DNA from 2 places in the Streptomyces sp. NPDC057099 genome. Region 1 is predicted to be linked to the other one. Evidence: riboswitches for the same ligand, from Rfam matches in the RefSeq annotation. Region 1 holds a riboswitch; the other holds the start of a gene.
The links. A riboswitch is a leader RNA that binds a small molecule or an ion and turns the genes downstream of it on or off. The one in region 1 is predicted to bind glycine.
Positions count from the first base shown of each region.

Region 2: linked by a shared signal. The riboswitch ahead of gcvP (aminomethyl-transferring glycine dehydrogenase) and the one ahead of gcvT (glycine cleavage system aminomethyltransferase GcvT) in region 1 are both predicted to bind glycine.

Region 1 is NZ_JBHUTX010000046.1:48,556-60,226, reverse strand. Features, by position in the region: gene ACFT4A_RS34890 (AAA family ATPase) at 351-1,019, opposite strand; glycine riboswitch at 1,202-1,303, shown strand; glycine riboswitch at 1,305-1,432, shown strand; gene gcvT (glycine cleavage system aminomethyltransferase GcvT) at 1,471-2,592, shown strand; gene gcvH (glycine cleavage system protein GcvH) at 2,728-3,105, shown strand; gene glyA (serine hydroxymethyltransferase) at 3,120-4,382, shown strand; gene ACFT4A_RS34870 (L-serine ammonia-lyase) at 4,499-5,866, shown strand; gene ACFT4A_RS34865 (GMC family oxidoreductase) at 5,936-7,516, opposite strand; gene ACFT4A_RS34860 (GMC oxidoreductase) at 7,689-9,272, shown strand; gene ACFT4A_RS34855 (PucR family transcriptional regulator) at 9,300-10,907, opposite strand; gene hisD (histidinol dehydrogenase) at 11,035-11,671, shown strand, end outside.
Region 2 is NZ_JBHUTX010000001.1:10,243-21,913, reverse strand. Features, by position in the region: gene ACFT4A_RS00100 (endo-1,4-beta-xylanase) at 51-1,115, opposite strand; gene ACFT4A_RS00095 (carbohydrate ABC transporter permease) at 1,169-2,002, opposite strand; gene ACFT4A_RS00090 (carbohydrate ABC transporter permease) at 1,999-3,003, opposite strand; gene ACFT4A_RS00085 (extracellular solute-binding protein) at 3,010-4,302, opposite strand; gene ACFT4A_RS00080 (amino acid transporter) at 4,747-6,726, shown strand; partial or broken gene ACFT4A_RS00075 (DUF1707 domain-containing protein) at 6,936-7,070, opposite strand; gene ACFT4A_RS00070 (molybdopterin-binding protein) at 7,147-7,566, shown strand; gene gcvP (aminomethyl-transferring glycine dehydrogenase) at 7,634-10,522, opposite strand; glycine riboswitch at 10,699-10,794, opposite strand; gene ACFT4A_RS00060 (PRC-barrel domain-containing protein) at 10,908-11,282, shown strand; partial or broken gene ACFT4A_RS00055 (DNA polymerase IV) at 11,201-11,671, opposite strand, start outside.

The DNA of each region.
Region 1 (11,671 bases):
CCACGAACACGGCTCACGGGCAACGTCCGCCCGACCCGTGAACACCGGCTCACCGGCCGGGGACAGGCGGGCCTGTGAACACCGGCTCACGGGTCGGGGACAGTCGGCCTGTGAACACCGGATCACCGACCGCAGACGACCGGACCCGGGAACACCCGCCCACCGGCCGCAAACAACCTGCCCCGGAACACCCGCCACCGGCCACGGACAGCCGGGCCCAGGAACACCGGATGACCGGCCGGGGACTGCCGACCTGTGAACACCGGCCCACGGACAGGCCGAACCCGGGGACACCCGGCACCGGTCGCAAGCAGCCGAGCCCGGGAACACCCACCCTCCGGCCTGGGCGGTCAGCCCACGAAGCCGATGCGGTGGAGGGTGTTCGCCGCGTCGCGGTCGGCGAGGATCGCTGAGCCGCAGCCGGTGGGGAGTTCGCCGCGTTCGACCTCGTGGAGCAGGCGGGTGGTGGCGGCGCGGTGGCGCAGGAAGGCGTAGCGCGAGACGCCTCGGCCGCGGTCGCGCTGGCCGGCCAGGGCCTGCTCGGGGGTGACGTCGAGCATCAGCAGGTGGAGCGTGCCACCCCGGCGGCGGGCCTCGCGGGCCAGCCAGCGGCGGACCCACGCCTGCGTGCCGCAGTCGTGCACGACGACGGCCTCGCCGCCGCGCAGGGCGCGGCGCAGCCCGGCGTAGTGGGCGAGGCGGACGAGCGGGCGGTAGACCGCGTACGGCAGGGCGCGCGGCATCCGGCGCTCCCAGTGGTCGCGGGTGTCCTGGGAGTCGATGCGCCGGCCCGGCACGGTGCGCCGCATCAGCGTGGACTTGCCGCTGCCGGGCAGGCCCGTGACCACGACGATGTCGCGGGGGCCGAACAGCAGCGCGTGCGGGCCGCGGCCGGCGCGCTCGCGCAGATCGCGGACGACCGGCACCGGCTGCGGGCCGCAGGCCGCACGCGCCGGAGCGGTCGGCTGCTCGGGCAGCGCGATGCCCGACGTCGTGGCGTACGCGGTGGTCCTGTTCACCGTGATCGTCCTCCCCTGGGGCCAGGTACGGAGTCCCATGCCCGCCGAGTGTAAAGAGAAGGTAATGCCCGATGTCTCTGGTTTTAGTCCTCTTCCTGCAACAGGCCTGCTACAGGGTGGTCCCCCTGCCACCCCGCGACAATGCGTGCAATGATGTGCCCGCCAACTGCATACCGGCCGTTTGAATCCGCGCGGGAGAGTCCCCAGCACCGTTTCACCACTGGGGCGCCGAAGGAGCAAGTCCCTCCCTTGAATCTCTCAGGCCCCGTTACCGCGCGGGCGAGGCACATCTGAAAAGCGGGCCGCACCCTTCTCCGGAGTCCGGGGAAACGGCGTGGCCCCACCCAAGGTGCAAGCCGTTGACCTGCGTGGTCATGGCGAACCTCTCAGGTTCCGATGACAGATGGGGAGGAACGACCTCGCCCGTCATGCCTTTGGGAGACGACGACCGATGAGCAGTACAGGAGAACTCCGCCACACCGCGCTCGATGCCCTGCATCGTTCGCTCGGCGCGACGATGACCGACTTCGCCGGCTGGGACATGCCCCTGCGCTACGGCTCCGAGCGTGACGAGCACAACGCGGTGCGCACGAAGGCCGGGCTGTTCGACCTCTCCCACATGGGGGAGATCACCGTCACCGGGCCGGGGGCCGCCGCCCTCCTCGACCACGCGCTGGTCGGCAACATCGGCGGGGTCAAGCCCGGCCGCGCCCGCTACACCATGATCTGCCAGGCCGACGGCGGCATCCTCGACGACCTGATCGTCTACCGGCTGGCCGAGCAGGAGTACATGGTCGTCGCCAACGCCTCCAACGCCCAGGTGGTCCTGGACGCGCTGGTGGAACGTTCCGCCGGCTTCGACGCCGAGGTGCGCGACGACCGGGACGCCTACGCGCTGCTCGCCGTACAGGGCCCGCAGTCCCCGGGGATCCTGAAGTCCCTGACCGACGCCGACCTCGACGGCCTGAAGTACTACGCCGGTCTGCCCGGCACGGTCGCGGGCGTCCCTGCCCTCATCGCCCGCACCGGGTACACCGGCGAGGACGGCTTCGAGCTGTTCGTGAAGCCGGAGCACGCCGTCGAGCTGTGGCAGGCCCTGACCAAGGCGGGCGAGGCCGCCGGCCTGGTCGCGTGCGGGCTGTCCTGCCGCGACACGCTGCGCCTGGAGGCGGGCATGCCGCTGTACGGGCACGAGCTCAGCACCTCCCTGACGCCCTTCGACGCCGGGCTCGGCCGGGTGGTGAAGTTCGAGAAGGAGGGCGACTTCGTCGGCCGCGAGGCCCTGACCGAGGCCGCCGCGCGCGCCGAGCAGAACCCGCCGCGCGTCCTGGTCGGCCTCGTCGCCGAGGGCCGTAGGGTCCCGCGCGCCGGGTACCCGGTCGTCACGGGCGGCGAGGTGATCGGCGAGGTCACCTCCGGCGCCCCCTCCCCCACGCTCGGCAAGCCCATCGCGATGGCGTACGTCGACCCCGCGCACGCGGCTCCCGGCACCTCCGGTGTGGCCGTCGACATCCGGGGCAGTCACGAGCCGTACGAGGTCGTGGCGCTGCCGTTCTACAAGCGCCAGAAGTAGAGACTGGCCGAGCGCCAGAAGCAGACACCGGCCGCGGGCCGCCACAGCGGTCCCGGGCCGTCTCACCCCCGCTCACCAGCGGTCCCCTTCACAAGCACTCATCAGCACTCCCGCGCGTACAGGAGAATTCAGGCCATGAGCAACCCCAAAGAGCTGCGGTACAGCAAGGAGCACGAGTGGCTGTCGGGCGCCGAGGACGGCGTCTCGACGATCGGCATCACGGAGCACGCGGCGAACGCGCTCGGCGACGTCGTCTTCGTCCAGCTCCCGGAGGTCGGTGCCGCCCTGTCCGCGGGCGAGACCTGCGGCGAGCTGGAGTCGACCAAGTCCGTCTCCGACCTCTACTCCCCGGTCTCCGGTGAGGTCACCGAGGTCAACGAGGACGTGGTGAACGACCCGTCGCTGGTGAACTCGGCCCCCTTCGAGGGCGGCTGGCTGTTCAAGGTGCGCGTCACGGACGAGCCGGGCGACCTGCTCTCCGCCGACGAGTACGCCGCCTTCTCCGCCGGCTGAGAGGTCGTAGCCGTATGTCCGTCCTGAACACGTCCCTGCACGAGTTCGACCCGGCCGTCGCCGCCGCGGTCGACGCCGAGCTGCACCGGCAGCAGTCCACGCTCGAGATGATCGCCTCGGAGAACTTCGCCCCGGTCGCGGTCATGGAGGCGCAGGGCTCGGTCCTGACCAACAAGTACGCCGAGGGCTACCCGGGCCGTCGCTACTACGGCGGCTGCGAGCACGTCGACGTGGTCGAGCAGATCGCGATCGACCGCGTCAAGGAGCTGTTCGGCGCCGAGCACGCCAACGTCCAGCCGCACTCCGGTGCCCAGGCCAACGCCGCCGCGATGTTCGCGCTGCTCAAGCCGGGCGACACCATCATGGGTCTGAACCTCGCGCACGGCGGGCACCTGACCCACGGCATGAAGATCAACTTCTCCGGCAAGCTCTACGACGTCGTCGCCTACCACGTCGGCGACGACGGCCGGGTCGACATGGCCGAGGTGGAGCGGCTGGCGAAGGAGTCCCGGCCGAAGCTGATCGTCGCGGGCTGGTCGGCCTACCCCCGGCAGCTGGACTTCGCCGAGTTCCGCCGGATCGCGGACGAGGTCGGCGCGTACCTGATGGTCGACATGGCGCACTTCGCCGGGCTGGTGGCGGCGGGGCTGCACCCGAACCCCGTTCCGCACGCGCACGTGGTGACCACGACCACCCACAAGACGCTGGGCGGCCCGCGCGGCGGTGTGATCCTCTCCACGGCCGAACTCGCCAAGAAGATCAACTCCGCTGTCTTCCCCGGTCAGCAGGGCGGTCCGCTGGAGCACGTGATCGCGGCCAAGGCGGTCTCCTTCAAGGTCGCGGCCTCCGAGGACTTCAAGGAGCGCCAGCGCCGTACGCTGGAGGGTGCCCGCATCCTGGCCGAGCGTCTGGTGAAGGACGACGTCCGGGCCGTGGGCGTGGACGTCCTGTCCGGCGGCACGGACGTACACCTGGTCCTGGTCGACCTGCGCCACTCGGAGCTGGACGGACAGCAGGCCGAGGACCGCCTCCACGAGGTGGGCATCACGGTCAACCGCAACGCCATCCCGAACGACCCGCGCCCGCCGATGGTGACGTCCGGTCTGCGGATCGGCACGCCGGCCCTGGCGACCCGGGGCTTCGAGGCCGAGGACTTCGCGGAGGTCGCGGACGTCATCGCCGAGACGCTCAAGCCGTCCTACGACACGGACGCGCTCAAGGCCCGGGTGAAGGCCCTGGCCGACCGGCACCCGCTGTACCCGGGCCTGAACAAGTAGCTCCCGCACAAGCAGCACCTGCACAAGTAGCGAAGAAACCTTTCAGGGCGCCGTGCCCGCCACAAGCGGTCGCGGCGCCCGGCCCCACCGCACCACCCCCGTAGTCAGGAGTTCCCGTGGCCATCTCGGTCTTCGACCTGTTCTCGATCGGCATCGGCCCGTCCAGCTCCCACACGGTCGGCCCCATGCGCGCGGCCGGCCTGTTCGCCCGGCGGCTGCGCAACGAGGAGCTGCTGGAGTCGGTCGGATCGGTCCGTGCCGAGCTGTACGGCTCGCTCGGCGCCACCGGCCACGGCCACGGCACGCCCAAGGCGGTCCTGCTCGGACTGGAGGGCGAGTCGCCGCGCACGGTCGACGTGGAGAAGGCCGACGCCCGGGTGGACGCGATCAGGACCGACGGCCGGCTGAATCTGCTGGGCGAGCACGAGATCGCGTTCTCCTTCGACGACGACATGGTCCTGCACCGCCGCAAGGCCCTGCCGTACCACGCGAACGGCATGACCCTGTGGGCGTACGACGCCTCGGGCGCGGAGCTGCTGACGAAGACGTACTACTCGGTCGGCGGCGGGTTCGTCGTCGACGAGGACGCGGTCGGCGCGGACCGCATCAAACTCGACGACACCGCGCTGAAGTACCCCTTCCGCACGGGCGACGAGCTGCTGCGCATGGCCGAGGAGACGGGCCTGTCCATCTCGGCGCTGATGCTGGAGAACGAGCGCGCCTGGCGCACCGAGGAGGAGATCCGCGAGGGCCTGCTGGAGATCTGGCAGGTGATGCGGGACTGCGTGGCACGCGGGCTGTCGCAGGAGGGCATCCTGCCCGGCGGCCTCAAGGTCCGCAGGCGCGCCGCGAACACCGCGCGCAAGCTGCGCTCCGAGGGCGACCCGAAGGCCCTCGCCATGGAGTGGATCACCCTCTACGCGATGGCGGTCAACGAGGAGAACGCGGCCGGCGGCCGGGTCGTCACCGCCCCCACCAACGGCGCCGCCGGCATCATCCCCGCGGTCCTGCATTACTACGTCAACTTCGTGCCCGGCGCCGACGAGGAGGGCGTGGTCCGCTTCCTGCTCGCCGCCGGCGCGATCGGCATGCTGTTCAAGGAGAACGCCTCCATCTCCGGCGCCGAGGTCGGCTGCCAGGGCGAGGTCGGCTCCGCCTGCTCGATGGCCGCGGGCGCCCTGGCCGAGGTCCTCGGCGGCTCCCCTGAGCAGGTCGAGAACGCCGCCGAGATCGGCATGGAACACAACCTGGGCCTCACCTGCGACCCGGTCGGCGGGCTGGTCCAGATCCCGTGCATCGAACGCAACGGCATGGCCGCGGTCAAGGCCGTCACCGCCGCCCGTATGGCCATGCGCGGCGACGGCTCCCACAAGGTGTCCCTCGACAAGGTCATCAAGACGATGAAGGACACCGGCGCGGACATGTCGGTGAAGTACAAGGAGACGGCCCGGGGCGGGCTGGCGGTGAACATCATCGAGTGCTGAGGAAGCAGGCCCTGCCCGGCGCGTTCTCGTCGTCCGGCGCCGCCAGGGCCTTCCTCACCCGAAAGGGGTTCAACCCGCCGACGTCCGGATGAACTCGGCGGCCCTCTCCCCGATCATGATGGCGGGAGCGTTCGTGTTCCCGGTGACGAGGGTCGGCATGATCGACGTGTCCGCCACGCGGACGTTCTCGAGCCCGCGCACGCGGAGTTCGTGGTCGACGACCTTGCCCATCATGCAGGTGCCCGACGGGTGGTAGAAGGAGAACGACTGCGTGCGGATGAAGTCGTCGATGTCCTGGTCGCTGTCCGACAGCGGGGCGAGTCCGGCTTCGGCGGCACCGCGCAGGTCCGACTGCAGCAGGGACGTCAGCCGCTGCTCACGGGCGATGCGCATGCACAGCCGGACGCCCTCGCGCAGCCGCCGCCGGTCGTCGGGGTCGTCGAGGTAGTTGTGGAAGATGCGCGGCTTGGCGTACGGGTGGGAGTGCCGCAGCCGCACCGAGCCGCGGCTCGCGGGCCGTGCGACGTAGGGCCCGAACGACATTCCCGGCTCCAGCGGCGCGGCAAGGCCTTCGTCACGGACGATGCCCAGCGCGGCGTGGACCTGGATGTCCGGGGCAGGAAGGTCGTCGCTGGAGCTGAAGAAGCCGCCGGTCTCGTTCCACGCCATCGGGCCGGTGCCCTGCCGGCGCAGGAGCTGCTCCTCCGCGGAGGTGTCCGGTCCCAGGAGCGGCTCGGTGTCGCTGAAGAAGCTGATGAAGCACCCGGTGTGGTCCTGCATGTTCCTGCCGACGTCCGGCAGGTCGTGCCGGGGGGTGATCCCTCCCGCGGTCAGTTCGTCGGCCGGCCCGACGCCGGACTGGAGGAGCAGGTGGGGCGAGTTGTAGGCCCCCAGGGACAGCACGATCTCACGGTCGACGCGGATCGTCCGGACGGTTCCGAGGTGGTCGACCTCCAGGCCGGTGGCCCGCGAGCCGTCGAAGCTCAGGCGCAGAGCGGTCGTCGAGGGAAGCACGGTGAGGTTCGCACGGCCCGCGGCCGGCTCCAGGAACGCGATCGCGCTGCTGCACCGCAGGCCGTTCCGCTGCGTGACCTGGTGGTAGCCCACGCCCTCCTGCTCGGCTCCGTTGAAGTCCGAGTTGTACTTGTGGCCCGCGTCCTGAGCCGCCTCGACCCATGCCGTCAGCAGGGGGTGGACGGAGTTGGGGTTGCTGACGGTGAGGGGGCCGCCGACGCCGTGGAAGTCGTCGGCTCCGCGCTCGTTGTCCTCGGACTTCTTGAAGAAGGGCAGGACGTCGTCGTACCCCCAGCCCGGGTTGCCGAGCCGCTCCCAGGTGTCGTAGTCGTAGCGGTGACCGCGGACGTACAGCATCGTGTTCATCGAGCTGGTGCCGCCGATCGCCCGGCCGCGGGGCAGGTAGGCACGGCGCCCGCCGAGCTGCGGCTCGGGTTCCGTCTCGAAGTCCCAGTCGAACGCCGTCTTGAGCTGCTGCGAGAACAGGGCGGGGATCTCGAAGAGGCGGCCCCTGGCCGGCGGCCCCGCTTCGATCAGCGCGACCGTGACATCAGGATCCTCGGACAGCCGGGCCGCCAGCGCACAGCCGGCCGAGCCGGCACCGACGACGATGTAGTCATACGTTTCCGTGTTCATTTCGCCTCCCTGGAACTGGTTCCTGGAGAGGCTAGAGACGCCGGGCATGCTCAGCCCATGCACGACGTGAGCAACTCAGGCGGCTGTCATTACCCATTCCGTGCATGTGCTGAATCCGTGCCGCTGCTTACGCTCTCTTGGAACCACCGCGGCAAGGAGGGGAATCCCACTCATGTCCGACCCGGTCCGTCAGGATTACACGCCCCCGGAGCTCCGGCCCGAGGCCCTCGTTTCAGTCGGTACGGCCGAAGAGATCAGCACCGATGTCCTGATCATCGGCTCCGGCATGGGCGGGTCCTCGCTGACCTGGGCGCTGAAGGACTCCGGTCTCGACGTGCTCGTCGCCGAACGCGGCCATTTCCTGCCCCGTGAACCGGAGAACTCGCAGCCGGCCGAGATGTATATCAAGGGCCGGTACAAGAACGCCGGCCATTGGTACGACGGCAGCACCGGCAAGCCGTTCGCGCCGGGTGTGTATTACTGGGTGGGCGGAAACACCCGTTTCTACGGAGCCATGCTGCCCCGTTTCCGGCGCAGTGACTTCACCGAGGTGGAACACCACGAGGGCGTCTCGCGTGCCTGGCCTTTCGATTACGACGACCTGGAGCCCTTCTACACCGTCATGGAGCATCTGCTCCAGGTGCACGGGCAGACCGGCGAGGACCCGACCGAGCCGCCCCGCTCCAAGCCCTACCCGTACCCCGCGCTCCAGCACGAACCGGAGATCGAGCGGTTCTCCCGGTCGCTGCGCAGGCAGGGCCTGCACCCGTTCCACACGCCGAACGCGCTGAACATCAGCACGCAGGCCGATCGCGCCGCCGTGACGACCGCCGACGGCTGTCCGGACGAGACGGGCATGAAGTCGGACGCCGAGAACCGGCTCCTGCTCCCCGCGCTGCGCGACGGCGTGAAGATCCTCACGGGTGCGGAGATCACCCGTCTGATCACCTCGCCCGACGGGCGCAAGGTCGTCGCCGCCGAGGCACGGCACGCGGGCCGTACCGTCCGGATCAACGCCAAGACCTTCGCCCTCGCCGGAGGCGCCGTCAACTCGACCGCGCTGCTGCTGCGTTCGGCCGACGACGCGCACCCTGAGGGTCTCGCCAACTCCTCAGGGCTGCTGGGCCGCAACTACATGGTCCACAACAGCACGTTCTTCGTCGGGGTCAACCCCCTGCGGACCAACCCCACGCAGTGGCAGAAGACCCTCGGTCTGAACGACTTCTACGAAGCGGGACCAGGGACGCGCTTCCCGCTCGGGAACCTCCAGATGCTGGGCAAGCTACAGGCCCCCATGCTCAAGCCCGCCCGTCCGTGGGCACCGACGTGGGCCCTGAAGTTCATGGCGGCCAGGAGCCTCGACATCTACCTGACGACCGAGGACCTCCCGTCCCGGAACAACCGGGTGCGCGTGGACGGCGACCGCATCCTCATCGACTGGACGCCGACCAACCTCGCGCCCCACCACGAACTCGTACGCCGGGTGACCCGGGCGGTCCGCAAGTCCGGCTATCCGCTGATCTTCACCCAGCGCATGGGGATCGAGACCAACTCCCACATGTGCGGAACGGCCGTGGCGGGTCACGACCCGGCGCAGAGCGTGCTGGACCCCCTGTGCCGCAGCCATGACGTCGAGAACCTCTGGGTGACCGACTCGTCGTTCTTCCCGTCCTCCGCGGCGCTCAACCCGGCCCTGACGATCGGGGCGAACGCCCTGCGCATCGCCCCGTCCCTCGCCCGGGCGACGAAGGGCTGACGCCGTAGCGGCCTGACCCGCCGCAGGTCAGGTCCGCCGCAGCGTCGGCTTGCGCAGCAGATCGTGTCCGCGCACGGCCAGTTGCAGCCGCTGCTGGTTGCTGACCTGGGTGAGGTCGAGCCCGAGGATCTCGGAGAGTTTGTCGAGGCGGTGGTAGAGGGTGCGTCGCTGGATGAAGAGTTCCTCCGCCGCCCGCGCCTTGTTGCCACCGCAGTCGAGGAACGAGCGCAGGGTGGGCAGCAGAGGGTTCTTCGCCAGTGCGTCGTGCTCGAGGAGCGGACCGAGTTCGTCCTCGACGTAACGCCTGAGCTCGGGCCCCTCGGAGAGGGCGACGAGAAGGCGCAGAGCCCCCAGATCGTCGAAGTGACGCACTTCCGTGGTCGAGGCCGCCGCGGCGACGGACGCCGCGCTGCGGCTCTGGCGCAGCGCCAGCGGAAGCACCGCCGGCTCCACGATGCGGCTGATGCCACCCCGTACCCCGTGATCGGCCAGCAGGGTCCGCACACGGCCGGCGTCGGCGCGGGTGGGCAGTCCCACGACCGCCACGTCGAAGTCACCGGTGTCGCCCACGACGGCGGGCCAGCCGGCCTCCTCCAGAAGGCGGGCGAGGATGTGGTCCTTGACGGGCTCCTCGTCCCCCGCCCATGCCGTGACGACGATCAGGTCCCGCCCGCGCAGGTCCTGGCCGAGCGCCAGGCTGAGCGTCACGAACCGCTCTCCCGTGACGTCGCCGAGGAGCAGCCGGTTGAGCAGCGCCGTCTGGCGCTGGGACGCGCGGGCGCCGCTCTCCCGCTCGCTCAGCAGCGAGATCGCCACGGCCGCGGCGGCCCGCTCCAGCGTGCGCAGTTCGGGCGGGCTCGGCTGCCTTCCACCGTGCAGAAGGTGCAGCCACCCCCATGACTCGCCCCGGAGCACCACGGGTTGGCGAGCGCACGGCGCGACCTCGCGGAACGACGCCGCCGAGGCGGTCGGGACCTCGGGACGCTGCGCCGCCAGCGAGGTGTGGCGTTCGTGGATCGCCCGGGAGTGCGCGCTCCACTCGTCCACGATCCGGTCGGCCTCCGGCGTCGCGCCTCCGTACGCCAGCATCTGATGGGCGACGTCCTCCAGCACCACGGGGTGCCCGGTGCGACGGGCCAGTTCTCTGACCACTCCGACGTAGTCCTCGTCCGCCAGGAGCAGGTCCATGAACGCCTGGCTGGTGGCCTCCTCGGCGATGAGCTGCTTGACGCGCATCCCGACCAGGACCTCGTGGACCTGGGCCGATGTCTCGACGAAGGGAATCTCGTCGGTGAGTCCCACCAGGGGCAGGCCGACCGCCTCCGCCTCCTCGATCACGGCCTCGGGCATGGAGTCGAACATGCGCCCGGCCAGTTCGACGACGAGTACGGCCGCGTGGGCGTCCGCGAGCCGCCGGATGAAGGCACGCTGCTCGAGCTCCGTCGCGCCCATGCCGAGGCCGGCCGTCAGCAGCATCTCCTGACCCGTGAGAAAGCGATGGATGTCCGGGATCTCCCCGGTGTGCACCCAGCGCACAGGACGGTCCAGATTCCTCTCCCCGGCGTACACACGCACGGCCGTGCGCGTGAACACCTCAAGCTCCAGTACGGCGCGAACAGTCAGAACTTGAGCCATGATCCACGACCTCGGTGTGTGCAGAACCCCCGGTCAATATTGCACACACTGTGCCTGTCGTCCCACGCCCCGTTTGCCCAGACTTCAGGGCAAGCCCGCAGGCACGACCCCGTGCAAGGAGTGCAGAGTGTCAGCACAACACAAGACCATCAAGGCTCCTGTCGCCGTGAAGACGTCGCGGACCAGCCGTCCGGAAATCGTCGAAACCGTCGCGGACGTGATCGCCGACGTACGTGCCAACGGCGACGCCGCCGTGCGCCGCTGGTCGCAGAAGTTCGACGACTGGAGCCCGGAGTCCTACCGTCTCGGTCCGGACCAGATCGCCTCGGTCGTCTCCTCCGTCCCCGAGACGGTCCTCGACGACCTGCGGTTCGTCCAGAAGCAGGTCCGCGGCTTCGCCCAGGCGCAGCGGGATTCCCTCACCGACTTCGAGGTGGAGACGCTGCCCGGCGTCTACCTGGGGCAGCGCAACATCCCCGTCGGCGCGGCCGGCGCCTACGTGCCCGGCGGCCGCTACCCCCTCACCGCGTCGGCCCACATGACCGTCCTGACGGCCAAGGTCGCGGGGGTCGGACGGGTCGCCGCGACGACTCCGCCGGACCGGGGTGCTCCGCCGCCCGTCAGTATCGCCGCGATGCATCTGGCCGGCGCCGACGAGATCTACGTGATGGGCGGTGTCCAGGCCGTGGCCGCCCTGGCGCTGGGCACCGAGACGATCGACGCGGTCGACATGCTCGCCGGCCCCGGCAACGCCTACGTGGCGG
Region 2 (11,671 bases), on a different contig from region 1:
CGGTTGGCGCCCCGCCAACCCCCTCAACAGCAGGGCGCCACCCACCCCCGCTACCTCCCCCCAAGCGCCTCACGCAGCGCGAAGTACGCCGGCTTCGGCTTGAGCTGTTCGTCCCATGGAAGGGCCGCGCCCTGGCCCGGGAAGAACGCCGGGATCCAGGAGTACTTGTCCGTGTAGTCCCAGAGGGTGACACCGACGCACCGGCGTACCGCCAGGCACGCCTCCGTCAGATCCCGGTACCACTCGGCCTGCTGGGCCAGCTTCTCCTCCGTCGCCGGCAGGATCATCCGTACGTCGACCTCGGTGAGCGAGGTGTCGAGGCCGAGCCGGGAGAAGCGGCGGAGGTTGTCCTCCAGGGTGGTGGGATAGCCGTACTGGAGGGCGAGGTGGGCCTGGAGGCCGATGCCGTGCAGGGGGACGCCGTCGGCCTTCAGCTCCTTGGCCAGCTTGTAGTACGCGTCGCTCTTCGGGCCGATCCCCTCGATGTTGTAGTCGTTGAGATACAGCTTCACGCGCGGATCGGCCTGATGCGCCCAGCGCAGCGCGTCGGCGATGTACCCGGGCCCGAGCGTCTTGTAGAAGACCGACTCCCGGTACGTACCGTCCTCGTTGAACGCCTCGTTGACGACGTCCCAGGCGAACACCTTGCCCCGGTAGTGCCGTACCTCCGCCTGGACATGCTTCTTCAGCACGGCCCTCAGCTCCGGCGCCGTCCACTCCCGACCCGTGAGCCACCCGGGCAACTGGCTGTGCCAGACCAGGGTGTGGCCGCGCACCTTCTGCCGGTTGGCACGGGCGAGGTTCACGATCTCGTCGCCCTTGGAGAAGTCGAACACGCCCTGCTGCGGCTCGGTCGCGTACCACTTCATGCCGTTGCCGGGCGTGATCTGGTCGAACTCGCTGCCGAGCAGGGCCTTGTACGGCGCGTCGACGAGCTCGGGATTGTCTGTCGCGCTCCCGAAGTAGCGGCCGTGCCGCTGGGCGAGATCGGCGAGGGTGGGTTCCTTGCCGTGCTCCTCGCCGGCCTGTGCCGCCGGGCCGGCGGCGATGGATCCGGCCACCAGCGCGGCGGTCAGCGCCCCAGCCAGTCTGAGCCGTATGGCGGTTCTGCGCATGGTGCGACTCCTCGACGTCGAAACGGATGGGTGAGCCGTACGCGCGGCGCGCGTCAGCCCTTCGTGGCGCCCGCGGTGAGGCCGCCGACGAGCTGCCGCTCGGCGACCGAGTAGAAGGCGAGTGCGGGGACCATGGCCAGCACCAGATAGGCGAAGACCTTGGCGTACTCCGCGGAGTACTGCCCCTGGAACTGCTGCACCCCGATCGGCAGCGTCCACCACTGCGCGTCGGTGAACACCAGCAGCGGCAGGAAGAAGTTGTTCCAGCTGGTGACGACGGCCAGCACCGAGACCGTGCCGAGCGCGGGCCGCGCCATGGGCAGCAGCACCCGCCAGAAGAAGCCGAACGAGCTGCACCCGTCGAGCGTGGCCGCCTCCTCCAGCTCACCGGGGATCTGCCGGAAGAAGCCCCGCAGGATGATGATGGTCATCGGCAGTCCGAAGGCCGCCTGCGGGAGGATCACACCGAGGGGGTTGTCCAGCAGCCCCAGGGAGCGCAGCAGCAGGAACAGCGGCAGGGCCGCCACCGCGAACGGGAACATCAGCCCCATCGTGAACAGCGTGAACAGCACCTCCCGGCCGCGGAAGGCGAACCGCGCGAAGGAGAAGGCCGACAGGGCCGAGACCGCGACGACCAGGACGGTCGTGCCCACCGCGATCAGCGTGCTGTTGCCGATCAGCCGCCAGAAGTCCCCCGAGCCGAGGATCTGGGTGTAGTTGGAGGTCACCCACGACTCGGGCAGACCGACCGGGTTACGTGACAGCTCGTCGGTGGACTTGAAGCCGGAGAGCACGGCGTAGAGCAGAGGGACGGCCATGAACGCGCCGACGGCGATCAGGACGAGGTGCAGCGGAAGGCTCCGGCCACTCTTCTGACGAGATGTCATTTTCCGTCACCCCGCATGGTCGTGGTGGCCCCCTCCAGATCGCGCCGGAGCACGAACCGCTGGTAGGTGAGGGCGAAGACGAGACTGATGCCGAACATGACCACGCTGATCGCGCTGGCGTAGCCGACCTGGTAGCGCTTGAAGCCGTACTGGAACATGGTCACGGCCATGGTCTCGGAGTGGTGGTCGGGACCGCCCGCGGTGGTCACCCACACCAGGTCGAAGAGCTGGATGGACCCGATGACCGACAGGAAGACGCTGATGCGCAGGGTGGGCGCGAGCAGCGGCAGCGTCACGTTGCGGAAACGCTGCCAGGGACCGGCCCCGTCGATGAGCGCCGCCTCGGTCAGCTCCCTCGGGACGGCCTGGAGTCCGGCCAGGTACAGCATCATGTGGAAGCCGAAGTACTTCCAGGTCATGACCAGGAACAGGGTCGCCATGACCATGGACGGGTCGGCGAACCACTCCCCGCCGAGTCCCTCCAGCCCGATCCTGCCGAGGAGCTGGTCGGCGAAGCCGTCGTCCGGGGCGAAGATCATGCCGAACAGGATCCCGGTGATCGCCTCGGACAGGACGTACGGGGCGAAGAACAGCATCCGGTACACCGCCCGGCCGCGCATGCGCTGGTTGAGCAGGACGGCCATGCCGAGTGCGAACGGCAGCTGCAGGACGAGCGACAGCGCCACGAGGACGAGACAGCGCCACAGGTCGCCCAGGAAGACCTCGTCCTGGAAGAGCCGGGTGAAGTTCTCGCCGCCGATGTAGTCGGTGGGCATGCCGAAGCCGCCCCAGCGGAAGAACGCGGCGTACAGGGCGAACAGCATCGGCAGCAGCACGAGCCCCATGAACAGCACCAGGGCGGGCAGCTGGAAGCCGGTCGCGGTCAGCCAGTTCAGCGCGCGTCGCCGGGCCCGGCTCCGGGCCCGGTCCGCGGCCGGGGGCTGGGGCGGCAGGCCGGCGTCGGGGCCGGTCCGTTCGTCCGGCAGGAACGTGGAGGTCATCGCCGGCTACTGCTCTTCCTTCGCGGTCCTGGTGATCGACTGGCCGACCTGCTCGGGAGACTTGGAACCGGCGATGAGCGCGGCGACGCTGTCGTTGACCTCCTGGCCGACGGCGGGCGCGTAGGCCTGGTCGAGGTAGAGCTGGAAGCCGGTGGCCTTCTTCAACTGCTCCTGTACGGCCTTGATGTTGGGGTCGGCGATGGCGTTCTCGGCCGCCGGGACCACGGGGAGGATACCGGTCTTCTTGACCAGTTCCAGGTCGGTGGCCTCGGACGCGAAGAACTTCAGGAAGTCGACGGCCGCCTGCGGGGCGCCCCGGCGCAGGGCGTGACCGCCGCCTCCGCCGAACACCTCGGTGAGAGCGCCCTTGCCGCCCTCGACCGCGGGGAACGGGAAGAATCCGAGGTCCTTGCCGAGACCCTTGCCCGCGTCGGCCTGCACCACGGGGGCCCACTGCCCCATGAGCTCCATGGCGGCCTTGCCGTTGCCGACGCTGGCGGCCTGGCCGGTGGGCGAGGAGTAGGCGGCGCCGAGGTAGCCCTTCTGGAACGGCTGGAGACCGACGAGTTCGTCGAGGTGCTCTCCCGCCTCGACGAAGGGGGCGCCGGTGAAGTCCTTGTCCACATAGGCCTTCTGCAACGCGTCGGCGCCGGCCGTGCGCATCGCGAGGTAGGCCCAGTAGTACATGCCGGGCCACTTCTCCTTGCCGGCCAGGGCGAGGGGCGTGACCTTGGCGGACTTCAGCTTCCGTACGGCGTCGAGGAAGCCGGTCCACGTGGTCGGGGGCGCGCTGATGCCGGCCTTCTCGAAGAGCGCCTTGTTGTACCAGAAGCCGATCATGCCGATGTCGAACGGGATGCCGTAGACCTTGTCGTCGATCAGGTACGGCTCTCTGGCGACCGGGAGCAGGGCGTCGCCCCACGGCTTGGTGCTGTCCGTGAGGTCCTCGACGAGTCCGGCGTCGACCTGCTGCTTCAGGACTCCGCCGCCCCAGGTGTGGAAGATGTCGGGCAGCTTCCCGGAGGAGGTCAGGGCCGTCATCTTCGACTTGTAGGCGTCGTTCTCCAGCTGGACGATCTTGATCTTGACCTTGGGGTTCTGCGCCTCAAACTTGCGGGCGAGCGCAGCCCAGACACCCTTGGTCGGCTCGGTGGTGGAGATGTTCCACCACTCGATCGTGGTCGTCCCCGACGACCCTCCGTCCGAGTCCCCGCCGCATGCGGCCAGTGCCGTCATCCCCAGACCGGCCGCGGCGGAAGCCGCCAGAAAGCCGCGGCGGGACAGTGCCGGGTCGCCCATCATGCTCCTCGAAAGTTTCGGATTAACTCCAGAAAGCTGCGTCGTTGCCGCACCCTAGAGACAGTCGCCAAAGGGTGACAACCCCTCGCGCACGGCGAATCTCACCCCGATGCAAGAGTGTGAGGTTGGGCGAAACATTCGGAATACTGAACGAACCTTACGGAGACCACTCGGCCTGCGATCACACAGGGTGTTCAGACACGGTCCGGCCGCGGACACCGCACCGACGCACGGACGGGACGCCCATCCGCCACCCCACCCGCCCTCAGCTCGCGTTTCACACCCCGGCGCCCCGGCCGCGGACGCCCGACGCCGAGTCTTAACGGAAGCTTGACGCCCTCAGCCCTCTCATCCTCGGGCCACGACATCACGCTCCGCTTACGCTGATCGGGCCGTCCAGTGATGGCCGAAATGACCCTGCGCCGCCTCTCGGGAGCACCTTCGATGGCCACCACTGAGCACGTGCCACCGAGCCGTACGGAGCCCACCCCGCCCAGTCGCCTGCGTGCCTGGATGCTGGAGGGCCTGTCCGACATGGGCAAGGGCGGCGGCCACACCGGACCCCACGCCGAACCGGAGCCCCCGCACAAGGGCCAGCCCTGGTGGCGGGTGATGTGCCTGACCGGCGTCGACTACTTCTCCACGCTCGGCTACCAGCCCGGCATCGCGGCCCTCGCCGCCGGACTGCTCTCCCCGATCGCGACGATCGTGCTGGTGATCGTCACGCTGGCGGGCGCCCTGCCGGTCTACCGCCGGGTGGCCGAGGAGAGCCCGCACGGCGAGGGCTCGATCGCGATGCTGGAGCGGCTGCTCTCCTTCTGGCAGGGCAAGCTGTTCGTCCTCACCCTGCTCGGCTTCGCCGCCACCGACTTCCTGATCACCATCACCCTGTCCGCCGCCGACGCCTCCACCCACCTGGTGGAGAACCCGCACCTGAACAGCGCCCTGCACGACAAGCAGCTGCTGATCACCCTGATCCTGGTCGCGCTGCTCGGCGCGGTGTTCCTCAAGGGCTTCCTGGAGGCCATCGGCGTCGCCGTCGCCCTGGTGGGCGCCTACCTCGCGCTGAACGCGGTCGTGGTGGTCGTCGGCCTCTACCACGTGGTCACCGCCGGCCATGTGGTCACCGACTGGTCCAGCGCCCTCACCACGCAGCACAGCAACGTATTCGTCATGATCGGCGTCGCCCTGCTCGTCTTCCCGAAGCTGGCCCTCGGCCTGTCCGGATTCGAGACCGGCGTCGCCGTGATGCCGCATGTCAAGGGCGACGACGGCGACACGGAGGAGAACCCGAAGGGCCGCATCCGGGACACGAAGAAGCTGCTCACCACGGCCGCTCTCATCATGAGCGTCTTCCTGATCACCACCAGCTTCATCACCACCCTCCTCATCCCCGAGAAGGAGTTCGAGGCGGGCGGCCAGGCCAACGGACGCGCCCTGGCCTATCTGGCACACGACTACCTGGGCAACGCCTTCGGCACCGTCTACGACGTCTCGACGATCGCCATCCTGTGGTTCGCCGGCGCCTCCGCGATGGCCGGCCTGCTCAACCTGATGCCGCGCTACCTCCCCCGCTACGGCATGGCCCCGCACTGGGCCCGCGCCGTACGCCCGATGGTCATCGTCTTCACCCTGATCGCCTTCCTGGTCACCTGGATCTTCGACGCCGACGTCAACGCGCAGGGCGGCGCCTACGCCACCGGTGTGCTGGTCCTCATCAGCTCCGCCGCGATCGCGGTGACCATCGCCGCCCGCAAGGCCCGGCAGCGGAACTGGACCATCGGCTTCGCGGTCATCTCGGCGGTGTTCCTCTACACGACCGTGCTCAACGTGATCGAGCGCCCGGACGGCGTGAAGATCGGTGCCTGTTTCATCGCCGGGATCATCCTGGTCTCCCTGTTGTCGCGGCTGGCCCGGGCGTTCGAACTGCGCGTGACCAGCGTGTCGCTGGACGGCATGGCGGAGCGCTTCGTCCGGGACATGGCCAGCCGCAGGATGCGGTTCATCGCCAACGAGCCCGACCGGCGCGACATCGCGGAGTACCGGGACAAGATCGAGCAGATCCGGCAGGACAACGACGTGCCCGGGCAGGAGGACTTCGTCTTCGTCGAAGTGACGGTCACCGACCCGTCGGAGTTCGAGGCGAGCCTGACCGTACGCGGCGAGGTGCTCCACGGCCGCTACCGCGTTCTGACCCTGGAGTCCTCCTCCGTCCCCAACGCGCTGGCCGCCCTGCTCCTGCACGCCCGCGACCTGACCGGCTGCACCCCGCACATCTACTTCGAGTGGACCGAGGGCGGACCCTTCACCAACCTCCTGCGCTTCTTCCTGTTCGGCCAGGGCGAGGTCGCCCCGGTGACCCGCGAGGTCCTGCGCGAGGCGGAACGCGACCGGAAGCGGCGGCCGCGGGTGCACGTCGGCTGACGGGCCTCAGCCGCCGGTTCTTCTCCTGCCGAAGCCTCTCCGGGGCCGGCGCACCACGACCTGCCCGAAGCTGATCTCACCGGTGATCCGCACCCGCAGCACGACAGGCGCGCCGGCTGCCGCCCCCGCCCGGCGGCGCGCCTTGACCGCAGATCCGTCGTGAGCACGGCCGGCTCGCCGACCGTACGGGCGGACAGCGCGGCCTCCAGCCGCTCGTCGAGCTCCTCCATGGTCAGCCGCCCGTCACCCGCGGCGACGCGCAGCACCTCCACCACCCGGTCCCGGTCCGCATGCGAGGCCCTCACCTCGGGCGGTCCACCGGTACGCGAGAACTCTCCCGCCATCTCGTCGGGCGGTGGTCGAGGCGACGCAGACGAACGCATACCCGGCATAAGGGCCTCGCCGGGCTACCGTGCACCCATGAGCCTGAGCATCCGCAACCAGCTCCCCGGCACCGTCACCGCTGTCACGCCGGGCGAGGCCATGGCGACGGTCAGGGTTCGCCTCAGCGGCGGCCAGGACCTCACCGCCGCGATCACCCGCGAGGCCGCCGAGGATCTCGGCCTCACCCCGGGCACCGTCGTACGCGCCCTGGTGAAGTCGACGGAGGTCGCGCTGGCCACCGCCCCGGTCGACGGCCTGTCCATCCGCAACCGGCTCCCCGGCACGGTCACGGGCATCACGGCCGGCGACGCGATGGCCTCCGTCCGGATCACCGTCGAGGGCGGCGAACTGACGGCGGCGATCACCAAGGACGCCGCGGACGACCTCCGCCTGTCGGCCGGAACCCCGGTCATCGCCCTGATCAAGTCGACCGAGGTGTCACTCGCCGTCGCGTGACGCGGAACCCCTGCACGGCGAAGGGGCCCCGCATCAGCGGAGCCCCTCCCTCTGACCGGTCGGTCGGTCAGTCCTCGTACGCGTCCAGCGGCGGGCAGGAGCACACCAGGTTCCGGTCGCCGAAAGCCTGGTCGATGCGGCGCACCGGCGGCCAGTACTTGTCGGAGGCCGCGACTCCGGCCGGGAAGACGGCCTCCTCACGGCTGTAGGCGTGCTCCCACTCCCCGGCGAGCGCGCCGGCGGTGTGCGGGGCGCCCCGCAGGGGGTTGTCGTCCGCGGGCCATGCACCGGAGCCGACCTTCTCGATCTCCGCGCGGATGGCGATCATCGCCTCGCAGAACCGGTCCAGCTCGGCCAGGTCCTCCGACTCGGTCGGCTCGATCATCAGCGTCCCGGCCACCGGGAACGACATCGTCGGCGCGTGGAAGCCGTAGTCGATGAGCCGCTTGGCGACATCGTCGACGCTCACACCGGTCGCCTTGGTCAGCGGCCGCAGGTCGATGATGCACTCGTGCGCGACGAGCCCGCCGGGGCCGGTGTAGAGCACCGGGTAGTGCGGCTCCAGCCGCTTGGCGATGTAGTTGGCGCTGAGCACGGCCACCTGCGTGGCCCGCTTCAGCCCCTCGCCGCCCATCAGCCGGACGTACGCCCACGAGATCGGCAGGATTCCGGCCGAGCCCCACGGCGCCGCGGAGATGGGACCGACCCCGGTCTCCGGGCCCGCCTCGGGCTGCAGCGGATGGTTCGGCAGATACGGCGCGAGGTGCTCACGCACCGCCACCGGGCCGACGCCGGGCCCGCCACCGCCGTGCGGGATGCAGAAGGTCTTGTGCAGGTTCAGGTGCGAGACGTCCCCGCCGAAGTGCCCCGGCTTGGCGAGACCCACGAGCGCGTTGAGGTTGGCCCCGTCGACGTAGACCTGCCCGCCCGCCTCGTGCACCTGGGCGCAGATCTCGGAGACGTGCTCCTCGAACACACCGTGGGTGGACGGGTACGTGATCATCAGCACCGCCAGCTCGTCACGGTGCTGCTCGATCTTCGCCCGCAGGTCCTCGACGTCGATCTCGCCGTCCTCGGCGGTCCTGACGACGACGACCTTCATGCCCGCCATCACCGCGCTCGCGGCGTTGGTCCCGTGCGCGGACGAGGGGATCAGGCACACGGTGCGCTGCTCGTCCCCGTTGGCACGGTGGTACCCGCGTACGGCGAGCAGACCGGCCAGCTCGCCCTGCGACCCGGCGTTCGGCTGGAGGGACACCTTGTCGTACCCGGTGACCTCGGCGAGACGGTCCTCCAGCTCGTGGATGAGCGTGAGGTAGCCCTCGGCCTGCGCGGCGGGGGCGAAGGGGTGCAGCTGCCCGAACTCGGGCCAGGTGACCGGCTCCATCTCCGTGGTCGCGTTGAGCTTCATGGTGCAGGAGCCCAGCGGGATCATGCCCCGGTCGAGCGCGTAGTCACGGTCGGCCAGCCGGCGCAGGTAGCGCAGCATGGCGGTCTCGGAGCGGTACTGGTGGAAGACGGGGTGGGTCATGTACTCGTCGGTCCGCAGCAGGGCACCCGGAAGCCCGTCCTCCGTGGCGGCGTCCAGCGCCTCGACGACACCCTCGACCCCGAACGCGGCCCAAACGGCACGCAGCTGGGCCCGCGTCGTGGTCTCGTCGCAGGAGATCGAGACGTGGTCGGCGTCGACGAGCCGCAGGTTGACGCCGTTCCGCTCGGCGGCGGTGGCCACGACCTCGGCGGCCCGGCCCTCGACGCGCGCGGTCAGGGTGTCGAAGTAGGCCCCGTGCACGACCTCGACACCGCCGTTCGCGAGCCCGGCGGCGAGGACAGTGGCGTACCGGTGGGTGCGCCGCGCGATGCTCTTCAGGCCCTCCGGCCCGTGGTAGACGGCGTACATGCCGGCCATGACGGCGAGCAGCACCTGCGCGGTGCAGATGTTGCTGGTGGCCTTCTCACGACGGATGTGCTGCTCACGCGTCTGCAACGCCAGCCGGTAGGCCTTGTTCCCGTCGGCGTCCACGGACACACCGACGAGCCGCCCGGGCAGGCTGCGCGCCATCTTCTCCCCGACGGCCATGTAACCGGCGTGCGGTCCGCCGAAGCCCATCGGCACGCCGAACCGCTGCGTCGTACCGACCGCGATGTCCGCGCCGAGCTCCCCGGGCGACTTCAGCAGGGTCAGCGCGAGCAGATCGGCGGCGACGGTGACGAGCGCCCCGAGCCCGTGCGCCTGGTCGATGACCGGCTTGATGTCCCGTACGGCTCCGGAGGCGCCCGGGTACTGGATCAGCACGCCGTTGATCTCGCGCTCGGCGATCCCGGCGGGGATGCCGTCACTGAGATCGGCGACGACGACCTCGACACCGGTGGGCTCGGCCCGGGTCTCGATCACGGCGATGGTCTGCGGCAGCGTGTCCGCGTCGACCAGGAACAGGCCCTTCTTGTTCTTGCCCAGACGCCGCGACAGCGCCATGGCCTCGGCCGCCGCGGTGCCCTCGTCGAGCAGGGAGGCGCCGGAGGTCGGCAGTCCGGTCAGGTCGGCGACCATGGTCTGGAAGTTGAGCAGCGCCTCGAGCCGGCCCTGCGAGATCTCCGGCTGGTACGGCGTGTAGGCCGTGTACCAGGACGGATTCTCCATGACGTTGCGCATGATCACCGGCGGCGTGAACGTGCCGTAGTAGCCGAGCCCGATCATGGAGCCGAGGACCTGGTTGCGGTCGGCGAGGGAGCGCAGCTCGGCGATCACCTCGGCCTCGCTGCGGGCGCCCGGCAGGTCCAGTGCCTCGGCGCTCTTGATCACGGCCGGGACCGCGGCGGCCGTCAGCTCGTCCAGCGAGCCGTAGCCGACGTGCGCGAGCATCTTGGCGCACGCCTCATGGTCGGGGCCGATGTGGCGCTGCTCGAAGGGAACTGCCTCTTCGAGCTCGGAGAGCGGAATGCGATGGGCGGTCATATGCGGAGGCCTCCTGGTCTGACACGACCTTCGAGGGGCACCACGGCACGGGTACCCGGACGGCCTCCCCCTCTGTCATGTCAACCTGAGAGCTTCACCGGATCGCCCGAAGGCCTCCGGCTTTCACCGTCGGTGAGGGCGGAAGCCGTGACATCCGCCCTGCTTTCCAGAGTGACCTCGTCCGTGCGGTACGTGGGCCTGAGAGATTCCGGGGAGGATTTGCTCCTTCGGCGCCTCCGATGGTGTCTGGAGGACTCTCCCGCACGGGGTCAGCAGCCGTTGTCAGCCTACCAGCGCGGTCAACGCACGAACCTTCGAGTGGCCGCCTCCTCGATTGTGCCGTTTTGTTGTGTTTACGGATGAGTTGCGACCATGTGGAGGGCCCGTGCGAACCGATATCGATCCGCGCAACCTGATCGGCCGCAAGGCGTTCGACCGCAACGGAACCAGGATCGGCACGATCGACGAGGTCTACCTCGACGACGCCACCGGCGTCCCGGAGTGGGCGGCGATACGGACCGGCCTGTTCAGCAGGGACGCCTTCGTCCCCCTCGAGCCCAGCGAGCTGATCGACGGTGCCCTCCATGTGCCCTTCGACCGCGCCCTGATCAGGGACGCCCCCGACTTCGGCGTGGGCCGCCACCTCTCCCCGGAGCAGGAACTCCAGCTCTACCACCACTACGGCCTCGACGTGGCCGCCCCTCCCCCGCTCCAGGACCACGAGTTCGGCAAACTGGCCGGCAAGGACGAGACGGCCTGAAGGCCCCCGGCGGACGCCTAGGGGGCGGCGGAGCGCAGCCCCACACCCCCGGATTCACCATCCGGCCCATGGCCCCCCTCGGACTCGCGTAACACCAACGGCAATGGATCCGCCGGCTCCAACTCCGGATCGTCGACCCGGAAGGTCCGCACCCGCCCGGGCTCGGAGCCGGGCGTCTCAAACCGTACGGTGACCCGCCCCAGGCCGCTGCCCTGCACCCACCCGTGCCCGAACCCGGCATGCCTCACATCGTGCCCGGCGGGCCACCGCCGCTCGGCCGGCGCGGGCCGCTCCTCGACGACCGGCGCCGCGGCGTGCTCCTCGACCGGGCCCTCCGCGACCGCCCGCTCTCCGGCCGCCTGCGCGAACAGGTCCTCCTGCGTGTAGTC